Regions from separate parts of the Jeotgalicoccus huakuii genome, predicted to be linked through region 2. Evidence: predicted binding sites of a transcription regulator. Region 2 holds the regulator's gene; each other region holds the start of a gene.
What was found. The regulator CtsR, encoded in region 2, represses protease genes until heat stress. The targets are predictions, from matches to a motif close to ATGGTCAATAAAGGTCAAACA.
Positions count from the first base shown of each region.

Region 1: clpB (ATP-dependent chaperone ClpB) is a predicted target of CtsR. The motif match lies at 3,172-3,192, and genes of this name have one in related genera.
Region 3: clpP (ATP-dependent Clp endopeptidase proteolytic subunit ClpP) is a predicted target of CtsR. The motif match lies at 1,728-1,748, and genes of this name have one in related genera.

Region 1 is NZ_JAVIYN010000005.1:14,218-20,005, reverse strand. Features, by position in the region: gene V6E76_RS03705 (CoA-disulfide reductase) at 1-40, opposite strand, end outside; gene V6E76_RS03700 (DegV family protein) at 44-886, opposite strand; gene V6E76_RS03695 (Cof-type HAD-IIB family hydrolase) at 899-1,720, opposite strand; gene V6E76_RS03690 (metal-sulfur cluster assembly factor) at 1,856-2,152, shown strand; gene V6E76_RS03685 (undecaprenyl-diphosphate phosphatase) at 2,245-3,069, opposite strand; gene clpB (ATP-dependent chaperone ClpB) at 3,222-5,788, shown strand, end outside.
Region 2 is NZ_JAVIYN010000009.1:38,286-44,073, reverse strand. Features, by position in the region: gene V6E76_RS06160 (ATP-dependent Clp protease ATP-binding subunit) at 1-77, opposite strand, end outside; gene V6E76_RS06155 (protein arginine kinase) at 78-1,094, opposite strand; gene V6E76_RS06150 (UvrB/UvrC motif-containing protein) at 1,084-1,599, opposite strand; gene V6E76_RS06145 (CtsR family transcriptional regulator) at 1,604-2,071, opposite strand; gene V6E76_RS06140 (nucleoside transporter C-terminal domain-containing protein) at 2,286-3,497, shown strand; gene V6E76_RS06135 (ZIP family metal transporter) at 3,545-4,354, opposite strand; gene V6E76_RS06130 (MurT ligase domain-containing protein) at 4,473-5,788, shown strand, end outside.
Region 3 is NZ_JAVIYN010000005.1:92,635-98,422, reverse strand. Features, by position in the region: gene whiA (DNA-binding protein WhiA) at 1-39, shown strand, start outside; gene V6E76_RS04125 (TIGR01777 family oxidoreductase) at 83-997, opposite strand; gene clpP (ATP-dependent Clp endopeptidase proteolytic subunit ClpP) at 1,087-1,671, opposite strand; tRNA gene V6E76_RS04115 (tRNA-Arg) at 1,869-1,940, shown strand; gene V6E76_RS04110 (threonine/serine exporter family protein) at 1,951-2,748, shown strand; gene V6E76_RS04105 (threonine/serine exporter family protein) at 2,760-3,221, shown strand; gene V6E76_RS04100 (glutaredoxin family protein) at 3,245-3,475, shown strand; gene V6E76_RS04095 (phosphoglycerate kinase) at 3,619-4,815, shown strand; gene tpiA (triose-phosphate isomerase) at 4,819-5,580, shown strand; gene gpmI (2,3-bisphosphoglycerate-independent phosphoglycerate mutase) at 5,573-5,788, shown strand, end outside.

The DNA.
Region 1 (5,788 bases), on a different contig from region 2:
CACCACCTGCGACCCCACCGACAACAGCAATTTTTACCATAACTTAGCGCCCGTCTTGAAAGTAGAATAAGGCGACGGTGCCAGCCCCAGTATGAGAACTAATTGTCGGTCCGATACTAGAAATCTTAACTTCTGTTATATCTGTATTTTCTAGAATTTGTGCTTTTAATAACTCTGCATTTTCTTTGGCATCAGCATGAGTAATGTGAGCGAGTCCGGTTGCACGTTCATTTTTTACGAGTTCTGTCATACGTCTAAATACCTTTTTAAGTCCACGGTGTTTTTCAACAGGTACTAATTGACCGTTTTCTACGTGTAGAAGGGGTTTAATATTTAATAAGCCACCTAAAAATGCTGACCCTTTCGATAAACGTCCACCCTTGGCTAAGTAATTTAAGTCATCAACTGTAAACAAGTGTCTGATCATAGCGACATCTGTTTCAATATTTTTAATGATTTTATCTTTGTCGTCACCGTTTTTAATATAAGATGCTGCACGTTCGACTAGCATTCCGAGCCCATAGCTTGCAGCAGATGAATCAATCAATGTGATATCAGCTTCAGGATATTGTTCTAGGATGTTATCACGTGCAATGACTGAACTTTGGAATGCCCCGGAAAGTTCACTTGAAAAGCCAAGGTATATGATTGGTGTACCTTCTTTTACATATGCCTCAAACAACTCAAAATAACTTTCGGGATTTGGTTGACTTGTTAATGGTCTTTTACCTTCCTTGATTGCTGTGATGACTTCATCACTAGTTATCTCGAGTTGGTCTAGGTAGCTTTTGTCGTCGAGTTGAATCTTCAAAGGGAGCACTTCAATGTCTAACTCCTTGGCACGTTCTAAGCTTAAATCTGAGCAACTATCAATAAATAATTTCATAGATAACCCTCCCTATGGTTTAAGACGGAGATCGAAAAATTCATTAAGGAAATGTCCAATACCGTCATTGTTATTGTTATATTCTGTAATATATTTAGACACATTTTTGATATCGTCGATACCATTCTTCATTGCGACACCATGTTCAACATACTGTAGCATTTCAGTGTCGTTGTCTTCATCTCCAAAAGCGATTGTTCTACTTTGTGGAATTCCCAAATACTCTCTGGCGTAATCCACACCAACCGCCTTATTAATACCTTTTTTGATTATTTCTAAGACAGGATAAGGCGCACCCCAGCGACGTTGTTCGATTACTTCAGCAAATAACTCATCTAGAGTCTTACGAATATGAGGCATTTCACTCTCTTCTGCCTGAACAAGAATAGAAGTAACGTCCTCTGTAACTGTATCTTGAAGTTCGCCAACACTTATTTTAGGGTTGCCCATGGTGAAGGCGTCGAATAGGACGCTATCGTGATAGTGGATATAAATATTATCTTTAATTTCAGCGACAATATTTTTAATATTTAATTCAGGAACTTTTTTAGCAATTTCTTTTGTAACTTCCTTATCCAATGTTTCATGCATGATTTGGAAGTCAAAATCTGTAGGATGGTGGACGAAAGCACCGTTAAAGTTTACAACAGGTGTCGTCATTTTTAATTCTTTATAGTAGGGTACACTGGCACGATACGGACGGCCAGTTGAAATCATTAGCTCATGGCCCTGTTGTTTCAACGTTGTCAGCACTTTCTTTGTGTAAGGACTGATATTCTTCTCATCAGTTAAAAGTGTGCCGTCTAAGTCTAAACAAATTAAATGCTTATCCATATAAATCTCCCTTTTGTCAGTATGTAAGAATAATGTTTCTTCTCAATAATAGCATTTATATTTATCGAATGTATAATTTTTGGTATAGTAAGTATTACATATACTAGGTGAGGAGTGATTATGTTGGATAAAGCAATGGAAGAAAGCATGTACGGTGCGCTAGAGAATGTCATTGACCCGGAACTCGGTATAGATATTGTAAACTTAGGCTTAGTTTATGGTGTAAACCTAGATGACGAAGGTACAGCAGGTGTTGAAATGACTTTAACTTCAATGGGTTGCCCAATGGGACCACAAATTATTGGTCAAGTTGAGCACGTACTTTCAGAACTACCTGAGGTAAATGATGTTCAAGTTGCTATCGTATGGAATCCACCATGGGACAAAGACAAGATGAGTCGTTACGCTAAAATTGCACTTGGTGTAAGCTAATATAAATAATAAGCTATGAGAAGATAATTCTTCTCATAGCTTTTTTGTATTGTGGTGAATTTGGTTGTTAACCGATTGGATCCATTGAATTATTATGCCCAAATAAACTGATATAGGATTGAAAAAGCGCCTAAAGCAAAACAGTAGTAAACGAAGATAATCAAATTACCTTTTTCCATCACATTTTGTAACCATTTAACTGCAAAATATGTTGCGATAAGGGTAATAATAAAGGCAATTAAATATGCTAACCATAGTGTATCCATGTTAGGGTCGTTAACGATATCTCCAACGGATATTAAAGCTGTTCCAAGAGATACTGGAATATAAAGAAGAAATGCAAATCTTAATGCGTTTTTCTGGCTAAGACCAACTGCAATGGAACCGACAATTGTTGCACCACTGCGGCTAATTCCAGGTGTTAATGCTATACATTGAGATAGACCAACTATTATAGAATCTTTAATTGTCAGGTCTCCATCCCTCTTATCGCCTCTTTTATTTTTAATAAACCAAAGTGCAATACCTGTTACAAGTAGCATAAGTCCTACGAAGCCAACAGAAATATTATCGCCGATTACATCTTTAAGCAGTAGCCCTGCAACACCAACTGGAATCGTCGCGATAATTAGGCAAATCGTATATTTAAAATCAGTAATTGCATCATCGTCTCTCGCGCCTTTAAATAAATATCTAAACAAATTATTGATGATACTAATGATATCATCTCGATAGATGAACAAGATTGCAATAAGGGAAGCCGTATTTAAAAATATTTCAAAAGAAAGACCTTGTGCTTCGATATTGAATAGCTCCCTGGCAATGACTAAATGACCACTAGATGATACGGGAATTGGTTCTGTAATGCCCTGTAATAAACCAAGAAAAGCATATTTGATAATAGTAATGATTTCCATGAGGTGATCCTCCTTAAAATGTACATCATTTAATATAAGACAAATTGTCTTAAATTGCTATCAATTACTTGATTTAATCTTCTTAAAGTGTATAATTAAGTTATGGTCAAATTTGGTCAAACACTTTAATTTATTGATTAGAGGTGGTTTAAATGGATATAAATAAGATGACAGTTAAAGTTCAACAAATCGTTGAACGTGCTCAAGGTCTGACAGTTGATCTTAAACTTCAGGCAATTGAGCTAGAGTCAATACTAAAAGCAATGCTATTGATTGAAGATAGCATGAGTGCTGACATTCTAGAAAGAGCAAACATCAACATTGACAATATAATTAAAAGTTATGATGAAAAATTAGCAAAATACAATAAGGTAAGTGGCGATAATATAGAATATGGTGTCTATATGTCGCAAGGTTTTTCGCAGTTATATAATGAAGCGGAAAAACTGATTGTTGATATGGAAGATGATTATATCTCCCAGGAACACATATTTCTAGCAGCGCTAAAAATTGATGATATTTTAAGCAATGCTGTAGGTAATAAGGATGAAGTTGTTAAAGAAATAGTGAAGAAAATAAGAGGGGGTAACCACGTGACGAGTCAAAATCCTGAAAATCAATATGAAGTATTAGAAAAATATGGGCGTGACCTTGTTGAAGAAGTCAGAAATGGTAAGGTAGATCCGGTCATTGGTCGTGATGAAGAAATCAGAGATACGATTCGAATTTTAAGTCGTAAGAGAAAAAATAATCCAGTACTAATTGGTGAACCTGGTGTGGGTAAAACGGCAATTGTCGAAGGACTTGCTCAAAGAATTGTACGTAAGGATGTTCCAGATAGTCTCTTAGATAAGACAGTTTTTGAACTCGATCTTACTTCACTAGTTGCGGGTGCGAAATTCCGTGGTGAGTTTGAAGAACGATTAAAAGCTGTGCTTAAAGAAATTAAAGAATCTGAAGGAAGAATTATTCTATTTATTGATGAAATCCACATGCTTGTTGGGGCTGGTAAAACTGATGGTGCAATGGATGCAGGCAATATGCTTAAGCCTATGCTTGCACGAGGTGAGCTACACTGTATTGGGGCAACAACAACAAACGAATATCGTGAGTATATCGAAAAAGACTCTGCCTTAGAAAGACGTTTCCAAAAGGTTCAAGTACCAGAGCCTGATGTAGAGGATACTATTTCAATTCTGCGCGGTCTAAAAGAGCGCTATGAAGTGCACCACGGTGTAAGAATTACAGACCGTGCCCTTGTTGCAGCTGCAGAACTATCAGACCGTTATATTACAGATCGCTTCTTACCAGATAAGGCAATTGACCTCATGGACCAAGCGAGTGCGACGATACGAACAGAGATGGGATCGAACCCAACTGAACTTGATCAGATTAATCGTAAGGTAATGCAACTTGAAATCGAGGAACAAGCTTTAAAAGGAGAAGATGACCAAGTTTCACAAGCGCGTCTATCCGAACTCCAAAAAGAATTAGCGGATATGAAAGAGAGCCAGTCTACACTTCAAAACAAAGTTGAGAAAGAAAAAGAACAAATTCAAAGAGTGAATGACAAACGAGCTGAAGTTGACAAAGTACGTCAGGAATTAGAAGACGCAGAGAACAATTATGAGCTTGAACGTGCGGCAGAACTTAGACATGGTAAATTACCACAGTTAGAAAAAGCACTCGAAGAATATGAACAAGAAATGCAACAAGAAGAATCATCTGACAATAGAATTATTAGAGAAGTTGTGACCGAAGAGGAAATTGGTTTTATCGTGAGCCAATGGACAGGTATTCCGGTTACAAAACTTGTTGAAACTGAAAAGGAAAAACTCTTGAAATTATCGGACATTCTTCATGAACGTGTCGTCGGTCAAGATGAAGCTGTCGATTTAGTTGCTGACGCAGTAATTAGAGCAAGAGCGGGTATTAAAGATCCGAATCGTCCAATCGGGAGCTTCCTATTTTTAGGACCTACGGGTGTCGGTAAAACTGAACTCGCTAAAGCCTTAGCCTCAACAATGTTTGACTCTGAGAAACATATGATCAGAATCGATATGTCTGAGTACATGGAAAAACATTCTGTTTCAAGATTAATCGGTGCACCTCCAGGCTATGTTGGTCATGAAGAGGGTGGACAATTAACTGAAGCGGTTAGACGTCAGCCTTATTCAGTTATCCTCTTAGATGAAGTAGAAAAAGCGCATGCTGATGTCTTTAATATCTTACTTCAACTTTTAGATGAAGGTCGTCTAACAGATTCAAAGGGGCGTATCATTAACTTTAAAAATACTATCATTATTATGACTTCAAATATCGGCTCCCAACATCTACTAGATACAGTTGTACAAGGTGGGGAGTTAACAGATCAAACAAGAGAGATTGTCATGTCAGAAGTGCATAAATACTTTAAACCTGAAATCATCAACCGTATGGATGATATTGTCATGTTCAGTCCATTAACTGAGAAAGACATGGGTGCCATTGTTGACCGTATGATTAGTGATTTAAATACACGCTTAAGAAATCAACACATGGAAATTGAAGTATCTGATGCAGTAAAAACTTGGGTAGCAAAAAGCTCTTATGAACCACAATTTGGTGCACGTCCAATGAAACGGTTTATCCAAAGAAATATTGAAACACCGCTTGCACGTAAGTTGATTGAAGCGGATATGTCAGAGGGGTTAAGAATAAAAGCTGACATAAAAGATGA
Region 2 (5,788 bases):
TTTTTAAGTGTGATCGCTTCTTCTTGGGCAAATGCGAGTACTTTTTGTGCTCGCTCTGTCAGTTTTCCAAATAGCATCTATTTCCCTCCTAATAGTTCGCGTGTCAGTGTCGCCCGTAATCGTTCGTGCTGATTGTTTGGTCGACTAGTGTCATATTCATATTCATTCAGTCTTTGGCTAATAAAAGCCGGTTGGATTTGTTGGAACCACGCTTGAAAGTTAAAGCGGTCAAAATCGATATAGCCTAAGTCAATCCCTAGCTTCACATTACTCAAATGCATTGCCGCTTCTTTTAAAGGTAATTTATAGGCATATTGTAGAATACCAAAAGAACGATTGACAGCGTCACAGGTTTCTAATGTTTTTAATTGCTCTCTTGCGATACGTTCTTCTTCGATAATACGTTCTTTTAACTCTGTTAAATTTTCAATGATGTCTGTTTCACTAAAACCAAGTGTCACTTGATTCGATAACTGATAAACAGAACCAATGGGCTTAGACCCTTCCCCGTATATACCTCGTAAAGTAAAACCAAAGCGTGTTAAATTATTATGAAAACGTTGAATTCTTTTCAAGGCTGTTAAGGCAGGTAAATGCAGCATTACAGAGGCTCTCATACCTGTCCCTACATTAGTTGGGCAAGCAGTAAGATAGCCGTATCGTTCATCAAATGCATACTCTATCTTACCTTCTAATGTATCATCTATAGCACTCGCTTTCTCGTAAAGCGACTCAAGGGATTCATTTACACCTAGACTTTGGATTCGTACGTGATCTTCCTCACCAATCATCACCGACATGTCTTCCTCTTCATTGATAAAGACACTTTCTCCATTTTGTGAAAATCTAGGGCTAATCAAATGCTTTTCGACCAACAAAGCACGGCCTACATCAGTAAATTCAGACAAGCAGAAACGCGTCAAACTAGGTAAAGTTTTTTCTACTATTTTACCGAGCGCTGTGATGTCTTCATCATCTTCAAGCATATGTGTGAAAGGTACACCATTAATATTCCGTGCTAGCCTCACACGTGAGGAAAGTTCAATATCAGTGACTGCCGCTCTACTGAGCCACTTACTAATATTATTCTCCATGCGATTCACCATCCTTCAGTGCCTGAATCTGGTCTCTGATCACCGCAGCTTCTTCGAAAGCTTGAGTTTTTACCTTGTCGTCTAGTCTCTGTTGTAAGGACTCTATATCTCTTTTGAGGCGCAGCGCATCTACTTTTTGATGAGGAATCTTCCCAAGATGTCTATTTTGGTTCAGCTGCACACGTTCAACGATTTGAGGTACGTATTCGCCGAAGTAGTCATAGCAATAACTACAACCAAACAAGCCATTGTCGACCACACTTCTTAATGTTGAACCACATGAGGGACATTCAGGCGCTTCAACTTCCACCTCTTTTTTCTCTGCATTAGCCGCTAACATTTTCAGTAATGTGTGGATGTCAAAAGGATTATCCACTTGATAGTCATTCATGTGTAGCGATTTTTCAGCACACTGCTCACACAAATACCGTACATTTTGAGCAAGACCTAAGTCTTCCGAAATATGGACTGTGGCTTCATTTTCATTACATATCTCACACTTCATATATTCACTCCTTAGCGTACAGTATTGCCGTGATTACACGGCGTAAAATTTTCGCTCTTAAGCGATCTCTATAAGGTAACTCAATGGATAAAACTTCTCTTTCCATTACAGCATCGATGATTTGTGCCTCTCTATAGGTAATGACACCATTTTCATACATTGATTGAACAAGGTGTCCCGCATTCAACTGAGATATGTTATCTCCAATAAGATTTTGTAAGTGCGCTAAGTATTCTGTCTCAGAATGTGTTTCTACTTTGGTGATTCTTATATAGCCGCCACCGCCACGTTTACTTTCAACGACGTAGCCATGTTCATTTGTAAAGCGTGTTTTGATAACATAGTTTAACTGGGACGGTACGCAATCAAATTTTTCAGCGATGTGCGCACGTTTTATTTCAACGACTTCGTTACCGGATTTCTCAATCATTTCTTTTAAATATTTTTCAATAATATCCGACATATTACGCATTTCATCACTCCCTCTTGACCTACTTTGACTAAAGTATACAAGGTGTGGTCAAAATTGGCAAATAACATGTTTATTTTTTACCCAAAAGGGTTTATTTTTGGAACCGCTTGCATTATAATAATTTAGTATCGCATAAATGTATCATTTGGTATATAATTTACAAATGAAATCATTTTCAATATTTCTTACATAATAATTTTTGGAGGCTTTCACAATGAGTATTGTAATGGGAATAGTTGGTATACTATTCACCGTCTTTCTTGCTTGGATTGCAAGTAGTAACAAAAAACTTGCGTTCAAACATTGGAAGAACATATTAATATTAGTTGCATTACAGTTTATCGCTACGTTCTTATTCCTTAGCACTACTGGTGGACAAACGATTATCCTTGGTTTAGCGAACGGTTTTGACTACTTACTAGGATATGCAAGAGAAGGTGCGCAATTTGTGTTTGGAGATTTGATGACGAACGCGGAAGGCGAACCAGTTGATGTATTCCTATTCAACGTGCTTATTCCAATTATCTTCATCTCGGCGATTATCGGTATTCTTTCTTACACTAGAATCTTACCTTTCATCATTAAAGGTTTAGGTTTCTTACTGACTAAGATTACTGGAATGCCATACATCGAGTCATACAATGGTGCGGCATCTATGATGCTTGGACAGTCAGAAGTATTCGTATCACTTAAGAATCAGCTGCCTAAGCTTACAACACGTCGTTTATATACATTAGCTGCACAAGCAATGAGTTCAATTTCACTTTCTATTGTCGGTGCATTCTTTACAATGTTAGACCCTCAATTTGTCATCATTGCGATTGTACTGAACTTATTCAGTGTTTACATCATCGTACACATCATCAATCCATATGATGAAGTTATCGAGGATGGCGACATTGAAATCTCAACTAATCCAGAAAAAGGTAAATCTTTCTTCCAAGTCCTTGGTGATTACATCATCGATGGTGGTAAAATCGTACTCGTCGTTGGTGCGATGTTAATTGGTTTCATCGCTCTAATCGGTTTACTGAACCAGATTTTCTTATTAATTCCTGGTTCAAACCTTTCATTCCAAGATATCTTGGGCTACATCTTTATGCCAGTTGCCTTCCTAATGGGTATTCCTTGGGCTGAGGCACAAACTGCCGGTTCATTAATGGCAACTAAGTTAATCACAAACGAATTTGTTGCAATTCTTGAATTCATTAATGTTGCAGAAGGACTTTCTGAGAAGACACAAGCAATGCTTTCAGTATTCTTAATCTCATTTGCTAACTTTGGTTCAATCGGTATCATCGCTGGTTCTGTTAAAGGACTTCACGGTGAGAGCGGAGACAAAGTTGCGAGATTTGGTCTTAAACTAGTATACGGTGCGACACTTGTATCTATCTTAAGCTCTGTAATCATTGGATTCTTCTATTAAAATTTATAAATTTTAAGCCTCTAGGGAAGACCCTAGAGGCTTTTTTGTTATCCTAATGCTACGTCTAATACCATCATCACAGAAAATCCAATCAGGAATGCAAAGACTGCTGCATCGGAATGACCATTTTTTTGTGTGCTTGGAATGACTTCCTCCACCACCACAAATATCATTGCACCTGCACCTGCAGCTAAAGCATACGGCAATACTGGCTCCATTGAGGCCACAAGCAAGACACCAACAAGTGCTGCCATCGGCTCAACGATTGCTGACATCCAGCCCCAAAAGAATGCTCGAAATTTAGATGCACCGTCTGCTCTTAACGGCATGGAAACTGCAGTACCTTCTGGGATATTTTGTAGACCAATCCCTACTGCTAAGGTAAGTGCACTGGCAATCATGACTGGATCTTGACTCAACCCTGCTGCACCGAAGAGAATACCGATAGAGAGTCCTTCAGGAATATTGTGAAGTGTTAAGGATGTTACTAGTAAGGTACTTCTTCTGGAGCTAGCAACTGTAAGCCCTTCAGCAGTGTGTTCTCCTCTATGACGGTGAGGGATAATTTTATCGAAGGAGTAAATAAATAAGGCACCGCCTAAAAAGCCGACTAAAGCAGGGAACCATTCTCCTATTGGATTATCTGCACTCGCATCAATCGCAGGTGATAAAAGTGACCAAAAACTTGCGGCTACCATAATACCGCCTGCAAAGCCAAGTGTGATATTTAAAAAGTTTTCACTAACACCTTTAGTTAAAAAGACAACTGCTGCACCGAGCCCCGTCATTGTCCATGTGAACAAGGTTGCTATAAGTGCCTGTTGCCAGGGTTCCAAGGTCATTAGATAATCTAACATATTCATTCTCCTTAGAATTTTCTTAATAATAATTATAACGCTTTCTAAAAAAATATAGTACCTATTAAAACTGAATGATATAATAGTTTCTCATAAGGAACTTAAAGGAGCGCTACGAATGACGATTAAATCCACTATTGCCAAGAACGTCGGAAAAACATTAAGTTATTTCCTAACGAGATATACAAATGGAGGCAGCAGCTTACCAGGTAAAGTTGCCTTATCAATCGACAAAAACCTGCTAAAAAACTTAGCAGAGTCTTACGATGTTGTCGTTGTAACTGGGACGAACGGTAAAACCTTAACAACGACACTAACGACAAGTGTTTTATCGAAGAAGTATAACCATGTAATTACTAATAAGGCAGGGTCTAACATGAAGCAAGGCATCGTTGGTGCCTTCCTGAATGCACCGCGAGTGACAAAAGATGCGATCGCTGTCTTAGAAGTTGACGAAGGATCTTTAAAAAATGTTGTAGAAGAATTACAACCTAAAGTATTTCTACATACTAACATATTTGCAGACCAGCTCGATCGTTACGGTTCAATAGAAAAAATATATGAGTTGCTAACAGATGCTGCAAAAAGTACCCCAGATGCTACTGTTATAGCGAATGGTGATTTACCGTTACTTAATTCTGTCGCACTACCTAACAACAGAAAATTCTTTGGGTTTGACACAGATGTTGATACAGGGGACCAATCAAAAGCAGATACAGCCTGCCCGAACTGTGGGCATGATTTAGAGTATACAATTTATACTTATGCAAACCTTGGAGACTATTCATGTTCTTCTTGTGGCTATAAACGCCCTGAATTAGACCATAGAGTCACTTCAGTCAAAGAATTAGATGTTACGCATTCCACATTTACGATCGACCATCACACATACACTCTGCATAATGCGGGAATATACAACATATACAATGCCCTAGCAGCCTACTCGGTCGGTCGTCATTTTGATGTTCCAAAAGAAGATATTGTCGATGCATTTAATGTCAATGAACGTGTTTTCGGTCGCCAAGAAGTCATCGTCGCATACGATAAGAAAATTGTCCTTAATGTTGTTAAAAACCCAGTAGGGTTAGACCAGGTATTGAATCTTATTAAACTTGAAAAAGATCCATTTACTTTTGTATCACTCTTGAACAACCGACCAGCAGACGGTGTCGACCTATCATGGTTAGCTGATACTAACTTTGAATCCCTAACTGACTTAGACATCAAACAAATAATTACTGGTGGTATCGCAGTCGATAAGATGACAGATCGCTTGCTCACTGCTGGATTCGATTCCTCAATAGTTGATAGTGCTGGCACACTAGAAAATGTTGTAGAAGCTATTGAAAAAGCACCGACGACAAAAATCCACATGATCGCCACCTATACTGCTATGCTTGAGATTCGTAAAGCATTAATAGAAAAAGGTCACAT
Region 3 (5,788 bases), on a different contig from region 2:
GCTGAAAAAATCCGCAATGGTGAAGAAAAAATATTTTAATTAAAACCCCTGTACGATGTAATCTTATCGAACAGGGGAATTTTTATTTACTATAAATTTGTTCTAAAGCTTGGTCTAGAGTGGGGTACAAGTATTTAAACTCATTGTTTAACAAGCGTCTTGGGTGGACTTTTTGACCTTCAGTAATTAACATTGAGCGCTCACCGAGCAAACTGTTTAACAAGAAGTTCGGTGTTTTAAAGAAATTTGGTGTGCCGAGTACGGCGCTGAGTACTTTAGAGAATTCCTTTTGTCTCACAGCGACGGGTGCTGTAATATTTACAGGTCCATCTATATCTTGGTTGAGTCCAACAAAATATAAGGCGTTAATGACATCGTCAATGTGAATCCAAGAGTACCACTGACGACTAGAAGCAATATTTCCACCTAAGTTTGCCTTATATAATTTTTCGAGAATAGGTAAGGCACCTTCCTCACGAGATAAGATTAAGCCGAAACGTGTATACACAGTTCGGATACCTAAAGATTCAATTTGTCTCGCAGCACCTTCCCACTTATTTACCACTGTAGATAAGAAGTCATTCGGTGACAAGACGTCGTACTCATCATACTCAACAAGTTTACTTGTCGGATAGTAACCGATTGCACTTGCATTAACAAAGGCGAGCGGTTTAATTTTAGAATCAAAAAGCCATTGATAGAGCATATTGGTCATGTTTAAACGGCTCGATAATATTAAATCTTTATAATAATCTGTCCATTTATTATTTAACGAGGCGCCTGAGAAGTTATAGACTAAATCGATTTCTTCTGGTAATTCTTTAGTCCAAGATAGATCATTATAGTTATCTTCATCGTACTTTATATAATGCACGTAGGGATGTTCACTTGATTTAGACTGCCGACTTAAAATATAGACGTGATGGCGATCTTTCTTTAAAACATTAGTAAGATGACTGCCGATAAAACCAGTTCCACCGGAAATAAGTATATTCACTAGACAACCTCCTGAGTTTATTCTAATTTCATAATAATAAAAAAAAGCGTTTAAGTCACGTGACCTAAACGCTTTTCGTTCATAATATATTATTTTTCTGGTTCCATTACGTGGTCGATTAGACCATATTCTTTAGCTTCTTCAGCTGTCATGAAGTTATCACGGTCAGTATCTTTCTCGATTTTCTCTAGTGGTTGACCTGTACGTTCAGCTAAGATTTTATTGAGTTTTTCACGTGTTTGTAAGATATGTTTAGCTGCGATCTCAATCTCAGTCGCCTGACCTTGAGCACCACCTAGTGGTTGGTGAATCATTATCTCAGCATTTGGTAAAGCATAGCGTTTACCTTTGGCACCAGCTGTTAAAAGGAATGATCCCATTGAAGCAGCAAGGCCTAAGCTAATTGTTTGAACATCAGGCTTGATGTGTTGAATCGTATCATAGATTGCCATACCAGCTGTGACACTACCACCTGGTGAGTTAATATATAGATAGATATCTTTTTCAGAGTCTTGAGCTTGTAAGAATAGAAGCTGACTGACTACAGAGTTTGCAACGTTATCATCAATTGCACTACCAATCATGATGATTCTATCCTTCAACAGTCTTGAGTAAATATCGTATGCACGTTCACCGCGGTTAGTTTGTTCAATTACTGTAGGTATTAAATTCATATTTTTTGCCTCCTAAATTAATGATCTAGCATAATCTCTTATTTATTTATAACACATTAGTCAAACAAGGTCAAAGATAATAACCTTTAAATCAATATGACATTTATCTTATTACTATCGTCCCAAGAGAGTCAATATTTAAGACTTTAATAGTCCTATCATTCTTGATATAATGAGTTTTGTTATTTTTATATTTTACCCCCGTGGTGTAATGGATAACACGTAAGATTCCGGTTCTTGAGATGGGAGTTCAATTCTTCTCGGGGGTGCTAAAAAGAGGTGAGTGATTTGTCAGTCGAAGCACTTGAAACAGTCGATAAACCTGACGTTAGTTTAGATGATAAGTTTGTTCGTAAAGTCTTCTATGTTTGTTTAAATAGTGGCAAGATCTTATTAGAGAGCGGCGCTGAGACCTACCGCATTGAAGATACGATGCTACGTATGGCTAACAACTATGGTATCGGTAATGTCCAAGTGTTCGTGACAACAACAGTAATCATACTATCAATGAATGATTACGCACTTTCTCAAACGATTCGTATCGAAGAGCGTGCAAACAACTTAGAAAAAGTCGTTAATATTAATGATTTGTCTAGACAAATTACTAAAGGATTACCCATTGATGAGGCGATTGAGACGATTGAAACGATTCATGAAACTAAGATGTTTCCACTATGGCTAGTGATTATCGCAGGTGGTATTGTATCAGCAATGTTTTTACTTCTTTTTAATGGCACTATTGTGGACATTCCTATTGCAGCATTTGGTGGCATGTTAGGAGTCTTAATTACAGAAAGTATTCAGCGTTATACCAAAATTAAGTTTTTCAATGAATTCTTTGCTTCGTTCTTTATTGCTTTATTTTCTGTTCTTTATGTAAACTATGGTCCAGGTGTCAATGTCGAAACAATTATTATCGCTGCAGTCATGCCCTTAGTGCCTGGTGTCTTAATCACAAATGCGATTCGAGAAATGATTCGTGGCCACATGCTAGCCGGCACTATGAAGGGTGCTGAGGCTTCCTTAACTGCGATTGCTATCGGTGCAGGTGTAGGTCTCATATTCATGTTGATGTAGGAGGGAGAATCATGACTTATTTTTTCCAATTGATTTTAAGTTTCTTTGCATCAGCGGGTTTTGGTGTCCTGTTTAACGCACCGAGAAGAACAATTGTCGCAGGTGGTATTAGTGGTGCCTTAGGTTGGATTGTTTACTATATAGCAACAGAAATCGGTGCAGAAGCGCCAATCGCGTCCTTTTTAGGGGCTATTGTATTGACTGCGGTTTCTATCTTAAGCAGTCGCAAACTACGGGCACCAGTCATCATATTTATAACTTGTGGTATCATTCCTTTGGTACCTGGTGGTACAGCATATAATGCCATGCGTAGTGTCGTTATGACCCAATACGATATGGCTCTAGCTTACGGCTTCCAAGTGGCCTTAGTATCCATGGCGATTGCTATGGGTATTATCTCCACTGAAATGATTGATTCATTGATGCAGACGCTTAAACGTGAAGTAAAAAATTTGTGGAAGAAAGAGGCTTGACCATGCTTAATCTTACTTATTACATGCGTAACGATTGTGCGTTATGTAATGAAGGTAAACTCCAAATCAGACTGGCTTTATCTGAACTAAGGAATGATCTTGTTCAATTAACTGAAGTCAACATCGACGAAGACAATGAACTGCAAGAAGAATACATGGTACGAATACCTGTATTATCGAATGGTGATGAAGTCATTCAAGAAGGCGTACTTGATTTTGTGACAATTTACGATTATATACGTGAACATAAATAAATATTTGATACTAACGGAGATCCTTATAAAGGGTGTCCGTTTTTTTATGGATGTGTTTACATCAATGTAAAATTACTTTTGTAGTTTAAATCACTAAGTGAGATATGTATAATAAAATTGAATATATACTTGGAGGCGTATTCATGAAAAAGACTCTTGACGATGTAGAATTAAAAGGTAAAAACGTTTTAATTAGAGCAGATTTTAATGTGCCCTTAAAAGATGGTGAGATTACAGATGACAACCGCATCAAGGCTGCGATTAAAACTATCTCTTATGTTCTAGCAAAAGGTGGTAAGGTCATTCTACTATCCCACCTCGGACGTGTGAAATCTCAAGAAGATAAAGAAACTTACACACTCGCACCTGTTGCGAAGCGCTTAAGTGAGCTGATGGACAAGGAAGTATTATTCAGCGATAAGACGCGTGGTGAGGACTTAGAAGAAGCTGTGAACAGTTTACCTGACGGTGAAATTTTACTTATTCAAAATACAAGATATGAAGATTTAGACGGTTCCAAAGAAAGTAAAAACGATCCAGAGCTTGGTAAGTACTGGGCATTGCTTGGAGATGTATTTGTAAATGATGCATTTGGTACTGCACACCGCTCACATGCATCAAATGTAGGCATTAGTGAGCATTTACCAACCGTTTCTGGCTTCTTGATGAAAAAAGAAATTGAGTTTATAGGTAATGCTGTCGACGAACCAAAAACACCTTTCGTAGCAATTTTAGGTGGTGCGAAAGTATCTGACAAAATTAGCGTCATTGAGAATCTTCTATCTAAAGCAGATAAGGTGTTAATCGGTGGAGGAATGGCGAATACTTTTCTTAAAGCTGCAGGTCATTCAATCGGTACCTCATTAATAGAAGAAGATAATATCAAGATTGCAGAAGACTTACTTGAGCAAGCAGAAGGTCGGTTAATTCTTCCGGTGGATGTTGTTGTTGCGAAGGAATTTTCTAATGACACTGAATTTAAAACGGTAGATGTTGATAATATTCCTGATGACATGATGGCACTAGACATAGGAGAAAAAACAATCGAACTGTATAAAGATGCTTTAAACGGAGCGAAGACGGTTGTATGGAACGGCCCAATGGGTGTCTTTGAAATGTCTAACTTTGCCAAAGGTACAAGTGGAGTATGCCAAGCGATTGCAGATTTAGATGGAGCAATTACAATCATCGGTGGTGGCGACTCTGCAAGTGCTGCACAACAACTCGGCTTTGAGGATAAATTCAGTCATATCTCCACAGGTGGCGGGGCATCACTTGAATATTTAGAAGGTAAGGAACTACCAGGCTTAAAAGCTATAGACAATGTTGAGGAGGACTAGCTTATGCGTACGCCATTAATTGCTGGTAATTGGAAGATGAATATGAACGTCCGTGAAACAGAAGCTTTTATGGATGAATTAACTAAAGAAAAAACTCTACCTAAGAGCGTAGAAGCGGCGCTGTGTGCGCCCTTTATCGATTTGACGGTTTTAGTAAATAAAACACAGGATACAGACATTAAAGTCGGTGCACAGAATGTCTATTTCGAAGAAAACGGTGCCTACACGGGTGAAATTTCAGCAAGCATGTTAAGCAATCTAGGATTGACTTACGTGATTACTGGTCACTCAGAGCGTCGACAATTATTCTTTGAAACAGATGAAGATGTCAATAAGAAGAATCATGCTGTCTTAGAGGCAGGAATGTTCCCGATTACTTGTGTTGGTGAAACACAAGAAGAACGAAATGAAGGTCAAGCGGAAGACAAGGTGAGGCAACAAGTGACTAAGGGATTTGAAGGTATTAGTCGTGACCAAGTCGCTCAGGTTGTCATCGCCTATGAACCAATCTGGGCAATTGGTACGGGTCAAAGTGCGTCGAGTGATGATGCGAATCAAATGTGCGAAGTGATTAGAAACACTATAGAGAACCTATATGATTCAAAAACTGCACAAGAAGTGAGAATACTTTACGGTGGTTCTGTTAAACCAGCAACAATTGAAGACTTGATGCGTCAAACGCATGTAGACGGTGCATTAGTGGGCGGTGCATCTTTAAAAGTAAATGATTTTGTTGCTTTATTGAATGGATCAAGTCATGACTAAACTTGCCGCATTAATTATACTTGATGGTTTTGCTGAACGTACTGAATCATATGGAAACGCAGTAAAACAAGCACACATGCCAAACTTTGACCGCTATAAAAATCAATACCCCCACTCGCTTTTAAAGGCGAGTGGTTTAGATGTCGGTTTACCTGATGGACAGATGGGTAACTCTGAGGTCGGGCATCTAAACATTGGTGCTGGGCGT